3 regions of the Paracoccus sp. NFXS7 genome follow, and region 2 is predicted to be linked to each of the others. Evidence: riboswitches for the same ligand, from Rfam matches in the RefSeq annotation. Region 2 holds a riboswitch; each other region holds the start of a gene.

Region 1 (3,269 bases), on a different contig from region 2:
GCGGCCATCGCCTTGGGCGAAAAGCCGACGATCGCCAGGCCGGGGGGCAGCATGAAGCCCTTCTGCGACCCGGTGACAGCGACATCGACGCCCCATTCGTCCATCCGGAAGTCATAGCAGGCGATGGAGCTGACCCCGTCCACGAACAGCATCGCGGGATGCCCCGCCCGGTCCAGCGCGCGGCGGACCGCGGCGATGTCCGACCGGACGCCGGTGGCGGTTTCGTTATGCGTGGCCAGGACCGCCTTGATGCGATGGGCCGTGTCGGCGGTCAGGATCTCCTCGAACCGGTCGGTGGGGATACCTTCGCCCCAGGACTGGTCCACGATCTGGACGTCAAGGCCGTGCCGCTGGCACATGTCGATCCAGCGGTGGCTGAACATGCCGTTGCGCGTGGCCAGAACCGCGTCGCCCGCCGACAGCGTGTTGGTGATCGCCGTCTCCCACCCGCCGGTGCCGGTAGAGGGGAACACGAAGACCTGCGCCTGCGTCGATTTCAGGACCTTTTTGACCCCCTCCAGCGCGGGATGCAGGATCTTTCCAAACATCGGGCTGCGATGGTCAATTGTGGGCATGTCGACGGCCTTGCGAAGCACCTCGGGGATGTTCGTCGGGCCGGGAATGAAGATCGGGTTCTGGGTGCTCACGGTCGGCTCCTCCTTGATGCGACAAGGTGTAGCACGGGTCCGCAAACCGGTAAATTTTTTTGAAATCGTTTTTCGGAAATCTGGTTTAATGCAGGTTTCGCAGCGAAATCATGGGCGCTTGATTTTTTCATTGCCGAAAAACGGCTTTCATGAAATTATTTTTCTGTGGTGTTACAGACGGAAGGGGCGTGATTCCGATGCAGCAGCCGGTGCGCAAGCGGGGACGGCCAAGAGGCGGCAAGGCCGATCAGCCCGCCGCCAGCATCCAGGCCCTGGACCGCGGGCTGGACGTGCTGGAGGCCCTGGCCGCGCATGAGGGGATCACCCTGACCGGGCTGTCCACGCATCTGGACCAGTCCCCCGCCACCATGCACCGCGTCCTGGCCACCCTGGAACACCGTCGCTATGTCGAGAACAATCCCGACCGGCAGGAGTGGTTCATCGGCCCCGAGGCGTTCCGCCTTGGTTCGGCCTTCCTGCGCCGCACCAACATCGTCGAACGCAGCCGTGCGGTGATGCGCGACCTGATGGCCCTGACCGGAGAGACGGCCAACCTGGGCATCGAACGCGACGGCGACGTGCTGTTTGTCAGCCAGGTCGAGACGCATCAGACGATCCGCGCGTTTTTCCCGCCCGGCACCCGGTCTCCGCTGCACGCATCGGGGATCGGCAAGGCGCTGCTGGCGGCGTTCGACCAGACGCGGCTGGCGATGTTCCTGCGCGACGCGACCTTCACCCGGTTCACAGACAAGACCATCGCCGACGCGGACGCGCTGCAGGCAGACATCGCCCTGATCCGCCATCGCGGCTTTGCCTTTGACGACGAGGAGCGCACCCTGGGAATGCGCTGTGTCGCGGCCTCCATCGTCAACAGCTATGGCGAGGCGGTGGCCGGGGTGTCGGTGTCGGGCCCCACGAACCGCATGACCGATGCCGCCGTCGACCGCATCGGCGGCATGGTCGCCACCGCGGCGGAACGGATTTCGGCCGATCTGGGATCGGGCCGGGGCGGGCGGTGACCGCCTTTTGCCGGGCGTGGAACGGGTGGGCGAATCCCGTTGACAGCTCCGGGGCCTCTGCGCCACAAGGGCGCCGCTACGGTTCCGGCCTGCATGCCGGATCAAAAGGGAACACCGGTGACAATCCGGGGCTGCCCCCGCAACTGTAAGCGGAGAGTGATGGCCGATCATGCCACTGGAGCGATCCGGGAAGGCCGGCCAAGGCATCGACCCGCAAGCCAGGAGACCTGCCGCAGCACTCACCCATTTCCGGCGCGGGGCGTGCCAGGAAAGCGGCTGATCCGCAGTGGTGACAGTCACCGTCCTGCCGCGACCCACCGGGTCCGTGTGCCGGACATTTCTGTTTGCCGCAGGCCGTGCCTGCCTTGAAAGGTCCGTGCCGATGCGCCGTCCGATCTGTCTTCTGGCGACGCTTGTCGCCCTTCCCGTGACCGCCGCCGCGCAAGGTGCGGCACCGGGGGAACCCATCCTGCTGGACGAGATCGTGCTGACCGCCGGCATCACGCCCGTGGCCCAGGACGGCTATGCCCGCGCCCACACCGTCCTGACCGCGACCGAGATAGAGGATCGTGGCATCGTAACCGTCCAGGACGCCCTGCGCGCGCTGCCCGGCGTATCGGTCAGCGGCAGCGGCGCCAGCATCGCGCAGGTCCGCATCCGTGGCGCCGAGGCGAACCACACCCTGATCCTGATCGACGGCATCGAGGCGGCGGGGGGCGAGGACGAATACGTGCTGACCGGGCTGGAGACCACCGACATCGACCGGATCGAGGTGCTGCGCGGGCCGCAATCGGTGTTCTATGGATCGAACGCGTCGGCGGGGGTGATCAACATCATCACGCGCGACGCGCCCCAGGGCCTGTCCTATGGCGGCTCGGTCGAGGCCGGGAACGGCGGGGCGGCCTCGGTCCAAGTCAGCCGTCGTGGGGAGCGGGGCGGGCTGCGGCTGTCGCTGTCGGCGCGCGACGATCTGGGCTATGACCAGTCGGGCGATGGCGGCGGCAAGGACGGGATCAACCGCAAGACCGCCGTCCTGTCCGGCGACGTCCTGGCCACGGACGACCTGCGCCTTGGGGTGGCGCTGCGCCAGTCCACCGAGGATTACGGCTTCGACGCCGAGAACTTTGCCGCGACCGATGCCGAAAGCTATCTGGTCGATGCCGACCTGTTCGGCCGCCGCGACGAGTTTCAGGGCGGGGTCTGGGCGGAATATACCGCGTTGGACGGCCGCCTGGTCCAGCGCCTGGACTATCAGCACAGCATCACCCGGCAGAGCCAGGACAACAGCCCGTTCCGGCGCGGCCAGACCGAAAAGCTGAAATACCGCGCCAGCCTGGGGTTGGACGGGTCGGCCGCCGATGCCTCGCAGCTGCTGAACCTCCTGGCGGAACATCAGCGCGACAGCAACTCGACCGCGCCGGGGCAGTCCCGGGAGATGTCGTCGGTCGCGCTGGAATACCGCGCGATGCTGGCCAGCGGACTGGATGTCCAGGCCGGGCTGCGCCACGACGCGAACCGCGTCTTTGCCGATTTCACCAGCTGGAACCTGGGCCTGTCCTGGCAGATGCCCGACCGTCCGTTCCGCCTGCACGCATCCGCCGGG
Region 2 (3,269 bases):
ATAGAAGGTGACCAGCGCCGCAATAGGGCCCGGATCGGCGACCACCCCCCGGTTGGGATCGTAGAACCCCATCGCGGGCAGGGTCTTGACCCCCGGCACGGGCGCGGCCTGCAGGCCCGATGCGATGGCCATCTGCGCCAGCGCCGCCTGCGCCGCGACCGCGCCGCCTTGGTCGCAATGCCGCCGCAGCACGCGCAGGACCGAGGGGGGAACGGTCGAGATCTCCTCCAGCCGTAGATCGTCGCGGCCGTCCGCTGGCAGCACGGCCAGCGCGATGCCGCGCCTGCGCGCCAGGTCCTGCACCGACGCCAGGCCATAGGGCCAGTAAGCCTCGCCACCGATCAACCGGATCAGGATGCCGCGCGCGCCCGACAGGGTGTTCTCGACATAGGTGTCGACCGAGACCGGGTGCCGCAGTGCCACCAGGTTGCACAGCCGCGTGGGCGGAAGCCCCCCCGCCGCGCGCCGCCAGCCTTCCGCAAAGGCCCCCAGGTCGCTGTCCGAAAAGGACAGGACCACCAGATCGCCGGGGGTCTGACCGGGATCATAGGGGGCGTCAGACTTTTCAAGCCCGACCTGTTCGCGGAAGATGACATGCATCAGGCGGGGACACCCTCCAGCACGGCGCGGATCGCGTCGGGGTTCACGTCGTCATGCTCCGCGATCACCACAAGGCGCGACCGGCGCGGGGTCTGGCCCCACGGGCGGTCGTACTGATGGCGCACCCGCGAGCCCACGGCCTGCACCAGAAGGCGCATGGGCTTGCCCGCGACGGCGACATGGCCCTTGACGCGCAGCACGTTCTGCTCGGCGGCCAGACGGGCGATGCGGGCGGCCAGATCGGCCGGGTCGGTAATCTCGGGCAGGTCGATGACGACGGTGTCGAAATCCTCATGCTCGTGGTCTTCGGCGCCGTCGTGATGGCTGGGGCGGGCGTCCAGGTCGTCCTCGGCGGCCTTGCCCAGGCCCAGGATCAGGCGCGGATCGACCGCGCCCTCGGTCACGGTCAGAATGGGCAGGGGGCGGGGCAGCTCGGCCTCGATCGCGGCGCGGGCGGCGGCGACGCCCTCCGGTCCGGCCAGATCGGCCTTGGTCAGCAGGATCACGTCGGCGCAGGCGATCTGATCCTCGAAGACCTCGGACAGGGGCGTCTCGTGGTCCAGGCCGGGGTCGGCGGCGCGCTGCGCGTCCACCGCCGCCACGTCGGGGGCGAAGCGACCTGCTGCCACGGCCTCGGCATCGGCCAAGGCGATCACGCCGTCCACGGTGATGCGCGAGCGGATGGCGGGCCAGTCGAAGGCCTTGAGCAACGGTTTCGGCAGCGCCAGCCCGGACGTCTCGATCAGGATGTGGTCCGGGCGGGCGGGAAGCGCCATCAGCGCCTCCAGCGTGGGGATGAAGTCGTCGGCGACGGTGCAGCAGATGCAGCCGTTCGACAGCTCGACGATATTCTCGGCCGGGCAGGAGGCGTCGGCGCAACCCTTCAGGATCTCTCCATCCACGCCCATCGTGCCGAATTCGTTCACGATCACCGCAAGGCGCAGCCCCTGGGGGTTGGCCATCAGATGGCGCACCAGGGTCGTCTTGCCCGACCCCAGAAAGCCGGTGATCACGGTGACGGGGGTCTTGATAAGGTCGATCATGGTCACTCCTGCGACAGGGTATGCGGGGGGATGCGGGCAAGGCTCTGTTTGCGGAAGACGGCGGGGCGTTCGCGCCACGGCACGATGCCGTCGGCGGTTCCGGCATAGGCGCGCGCGCCCGACAGGATGTCGGCGGCGTCGTCCAGCGTCAGGCGGCCATAGACATAGGACCACTTGCCCGGCGCGGACAGCGCGACGGAACAGCCCTGCGAACAGGCGGAAAGGCATTCGACGGGGCGGATCTCGACGCCGTCGGGGGCGGTGCGGGACAGCAGGTCGTGCAGCCGAGCGCCAAGGCGCGGCGTGTCCAGGCCAAGGGCATCCGTCCTTGCGGCATCGGTCCCTGCGGCATTGGGAACCGGGTCGGGCACGGTGCCGCGACAGGTGGTGCAGACATGCAGAACGGCGCGCATCGCGGCCCCTTCCTTGTTGCGGCAAGGGGCGTCCGAGAGGAGGCGGCACGGGGCATCCGGCCATCACCTGCCGGTCGCGAAACACCCCGTTCGCCCGTCATCGTCAGGTGCTGGCAGGTCTCCCGGCTTGCGGATCCAGGGGCGGATGCCCCGACGGTCGTCCCACCTTCCCAGCCCCAATCGGGGCCAGTGGATCGGGCGACCTCTCCGGTCACGGTCGCGGGGGCGGCTGCGCTTGGGGTCGCGGGTCTGATGACCCGGGGCCTTGTCGCATTCCCTCTTCGCCTGTCATAGACAGGAACCAACACGCCCTCACCCAAACCCCCGCACCCGCCGTTTGTCAACCGCAAGGAGCGACCCGATGACGCAGACCGACCCGATTTCCGCCGAGGATCAGGACCGCCACGCCGCCAAGATGGCCAAGAAAAAGGCCGCCCGCGACCGCATGATGGAGACCAAGACCGGCGAAAAGGGCCTGATCATCGTCCATACCGGGCCGGGCAAGGGCAAGTCGTCATCGGGGTTCGGCATGATCATGCGCTCCATCGCGCACGGGATGCCCTGCGCCGTTGTGCAGTTCATCAAGGGCGCGTGGGACACGGGCGAACGCACGCTGCTGACCACGCATTTCACCGACATCTGCCAGTTCCACGCCATGGGCGAGGGCTTTACCTGGGAGACGCAGGACAAGTCCCGCGACATCGCCATGGCGCAGGCCGGATGGGCGCGCGCGCAGGACCTGATCCGTGACCCGGCCATCCGCATGGTCCTGCTGGACGAGATCAACATCGCGCTGCGCTATGGTTATCTGGACGCGGCCGATGTGGTGGCCTTTCTGCAGGCGGAAAAGCCCGCCATGACCCATGTGGTGCTGACCGGGCGCGGCGCCCCCGACGCGCTGATCGAGGCCGCTGATCTGGTGACCGAGATGACCCAGATCAAGCATCCGTTCCGGTCTGGGATCAAGGCGCAGGCCGGGGTCGAATACTGACGCGCGCCGGTCGGCGGTCAAAAAACCTCACGCGGCGGTGAACCCTCGGGGGGAGTCACGGGTTCCCTTTGGTATATCCCAATCGCCGGAGCCCGCCTGACGTGACCCCACCCCCGCTTGCCCCCGACGCCGCGCTGTTTCTCGATTTCGATGGTTGCCTGGTCGACATCGCCCCCCGGCCCGATGCGGTCGTTGTCACGCAGGCGCTGCGCGACCGGCTGG
Region 3 (3,269 bases), on a different contig from region 2:
CGGCGGAGAGGTCGTGCTGCTGGGCCTGATCGCGCTGCCCCAGATGCTGGCCCAGGGCTATGACCGCAAGCTGGCCATCGGGGTTGTCTGCGCGGGCGGCAGCCTGGGGACCATGGTGCCGCCCTCGATCGTGCTGATCATCTATGGCCTGACCGCGAACGTCTCGATCGGCGACCTGTTCACGGCCGCCTTCGTGCCGGGCTTCATGCTGGCACTGCTCTATGTGGCCTATGTGCTGATCCGTGCCTGGCTGACGCCGGGCGACGTGCCCCCGGCCGTCACCGCCCGCGTCCCGCGGGACGAAAAGCTGCGCCTGCTCAAGGGCCTGTTCCTGCCGATCCTGGTCGTGATTATGGTGCTGGGCTCCATCTATGGCGGCATCGCATCCGTGACCGAGGCCAGCGCCGTGGGCGTGGCGGGCGTGCTGATCTCGACCGTGATCCGCGGCGAATTCACCTGGGGCCTTCTGCGCGGCGCGGCAATGCAGACGCTGCAGACGGTCGGCATGATCGTCTGGATCGGCATCGGCGCATCCGCCCTGGTGGGCGTCTTCAACCTGATGGGCGGCATCAACTTCGTGTCGGAACTGATCACCGGCATCAGCGACAACCCGACGATCATCATCCTGTTCATGATGGCGATCCTGTTCGTGCTGGGCATGTTCCTGGACTGGGTCGGCATCGCGCTGCTGACCATGCCGATCTTCGTGCCGATCATCGTCAGCCTGGGATACGACCCCGTCTGGTTCGGCGTGCTGTTCGCGATGAACATGCAGGTCAGCTTCCTGTCGCCGCCCTTCGGGCCCGCCGCCTTCTACCTGAAGTCGGTGACCCCGCCGGACATCTCGCTGGGAGAGATCTTCCGCGCCCTGCTGCCCTTCATAGGGTTGCAGATCCTGGCGGTGGGCCTGCTGATCCTGTTCCCGGCCCTGGCGATCTACTGATCGCCTGCCGTGGATCGGGGGGCATGCCGGATGCGGCGTGCCCCCTTTTCGTTCGGGGACGGGAATGTTGCACCGGCAGGCGGATTGACGGACAATCGGGATCCGTCACCCAAGGCTGACCCACCATGCACGACCCCGAACCCGTCCCCCGCCCGGACCTGTTCACGAACAAGGACCATGACGCCTGGCTGGAGCAGTTCCTGTTCCTGCGATACACCCTTCACATGCCGGCCGAACGCATCGCCCAGATCGACTATGGTCTTGACCCCGACCATCCCGACGCCCCGATCGCAGGCCTGTTCTGGGGCAGCCAGATCGAGCGGGACTATCCCCGGCTGGACCTTCGCCACCTGTGGCGAAAGAGGCCCGGCAAGGTTTGAAGCCCTCCGGTGTCAGGCGCCGGATCGCCCTGCATCCGACCCCCCATCCATGCCTGGCAGGAAGGACTGCGACCAACTCCTTCCCCCGCAGGGCGCCAGCGCGTTCGACCTGCGGCGCACCGGTCGCCGGGATCAGGCTGGCATAAGCCGCGGGTGTCGCAGTGCGTCGGCCGTGGCGGCCGGGTCGGCTGCGGGCTGCTTGCCGCGGCGGTTGACTTTGTCCCCACCCGGCGGCATTTCCGTCCGTGATGGTTCCCGTGCCGGCCAAGGCCCCGGCAGGGTGAAAAGGGAACGTGGTGAGGTGTAGCCATCAGGCGCCGAATCCGCGACTGCCCCCGCAACTGTAAGCGGTAGCCGACCCCATGATGCCACTGGCGCCCCCTGCGCCGGGAAGGCGGGGAAGGCCGCGATCCGCAAGTCAGGAGACCTGCCATCATGACCTGAACCAACCCGGGCGGGGTGCCCCGGAGAAAGACCGCATGCGCCGATCCACGGCCTTCGTCCGACGCGACCGCGAAGGTGGGTGGGACCCCGGTGACGCCTCTGCGCCTTTTTCAGCCCCGTCCTTCGTTTCATGAAGGACGACCATGACGACAAGAATCTTCCTGACGACCGCGGTGGCGCTGGGCCTGGGCCAGGCGGCCCTTGCCGCGCCGACCGACTATCCGCTGGTGATCGACAATTGCGGGTACCAAGTGACCATCCCCGCGCGTCCCGACAACGTCGTGTCGATCGGCCAGTCCACGACCGAGATCCTGTATGCGCTGGGCCAGGCGGACCGGATGGCCGGGACCGCGCTGTGGTTCACCCCGGTGCTGCCCGCCTTTGCGGAGGATGACGCCACGGTGGACCGCATCAGCGACGATACGCCCAGCTTTGAATCGGTGGTGAACCGGCGGCCCGGCTTCGTGCCGACGATGTTCGCCTGGATGATCGGGGACCAAGGGGCGGTCGGCACGCGCCGACAGTTCGCCGATCTGGGCATTCCGGCCTATGTCATGCCCACGGACTGCCAGGGCAAGGACAACAGCGTGGGCGCCGACGGCACCCGCCTTGCGCCCTTCGACATCGCGACCCTGTGGGACGGCATCGACCAGATCGCGCGGGTCATGGACGCGCAGGACGCGGGCCGGGCGCTGATCGCCGACCTGCAGGCCCGAGAGGCGGCGGTCGTGGAGCGCGCGCGGGCGATGGACCTGCCGGATGCGTCCGCGGCGGTCTGGTTCTCCTCGGCCGATCTGGCGCTGGACCCCTACATGGCGGGCGGGATGGGCGTCCCGGCCTGGATGATGGACCGCCTTGGCCTACGCAACGTCGTGACCTCGGACGAGGAATGGCCCGCCGTGGGGTGGGAGACGATCGCCCGTGCCGACCCCTCGGTGCTGGTGATTGCGCGCATGGACCGCCGCCGCTTTCCCGCCGACGATGTCGAGGCAAAGCTGCGCTTTCTGAAAACGGACCCGGTCACGCGCCGGATGACCGCCGTGCGCCGGGATCGCATCGTCATCCTGGACGCCGAGGCGCTGCATCCCGGCATCCGCATGATCGACGGGCTGGAGGCCTTGGCGGCGGGCATGGACGGGCTGTCCGAATGACCGCCGATGTCGGGGTGCCGACCGTCCGCCGCCCCTTGGCCCCGGTCTGGCTGTGGGTGTCGCTGCTGATCGTGGCGGCCCCCCTGGCCGGCACCGCCCTGGGGGAAACGCCGATCCCGCTCTCGACCGTCTGGCAGGCGCTGGCCAACCAGATGCTGGGTGCGGGCTATCCGCTGGACCCGATCGATCAGGGTATCGTCTGGGCTTACCGCCTGCCGCGCGCGCTGGTGGCGGGGGCCTGCGGAGCGGGGCTGGCGATCTCGGGGCTGGTCCTGCAGACGCTGTTGCGCAACGCACTGGCCGACCCCTATCTGCTGGGCATCTCGGCCGGGGCGTCTACGGGGGCCGTGA

The links. A riboswitch is a leader RNA that binds a small molecule or an ion and turns the genes downstream of it on or off. The one in region 2 is predicted to bind cobalamin.
Region 1: another riboswitch for cobalamin. It lies ahead of LZ686_RS10015 (TonB-dependent receptor plug domain-containing protein); the one in region 2 lies ahead of LZ686_RS05580 (DUF1636 family protein).
Region 3: another riboswitch for cobalamin. It lies ahead of LZ686_RS04615 (ABC transporter substrate-binding protein); the one in region 2 lies ahead of LZ686_RS05580 (DUF1636 family protein).

The regions. Positions count from the first base shown of each region.
Region 1 is NZ_JAKEKV010000005.1:11,152-14,420, reverse strand. Features, by position in the region: gene bhcA (L-aspartate--glyoxylate aminotransferase BhcA) at 1-647, opposite strand, end outside; gene bhcR (HTH-type transcriptional regulator BhcR) at 845-1,666, shown strand; cobalamin riboswitch at 1,729-1,915, shown strand; gene LZ686_RS10015 (TonB-dependent receptor plug domain-containing protein) at 2,049-3,269, shown strand, end outside.
Region 2 is NZ_JAKEKV010000002.1:182,357-185,625, reverse strand. Features, by position in the region: gene cobN (cobaltochelatase subunit CobN) at 1-600, opposite strand, end outside; gene cobW (cobalamin biosynthesis protein CobW) at 600-1,643, opposite strand; gene LZ686_RS05580 (DUF1636 family protein) at 1,646-2,056, opposite strand; cobalamin riboswitch at 2,152-2,377, opposite strand; gene cobO (cob(I)yrinic acid a,c-diamide adenosyltransferase) at 2,418-3,047, shown strand; gene otsB (trehalose-phosphatase) at 3,149-3,269, shown strand, end outside.
Region 3 is NZ_JAKEKV010000001.1:937,591-940,859, reverse strand. Features, by position in the region: gene LZ686_RS04625 (TRAP transporter large permease) at 1-943, shown strand, start outside; gene LZ686_RS04620 (hypothetical protein) at 1,069-1,323, shown strand; cobalamin riboswitch at 1,556-1,772, shown strand; gene LZ686_RS04615 (ABC transporter substrate-binding protein) at 1,911-2,918, shown strand; gene LZ686_RS04610 (FecCD family ABC transporter permease) at 2,915-3,269, shown strand, end outside.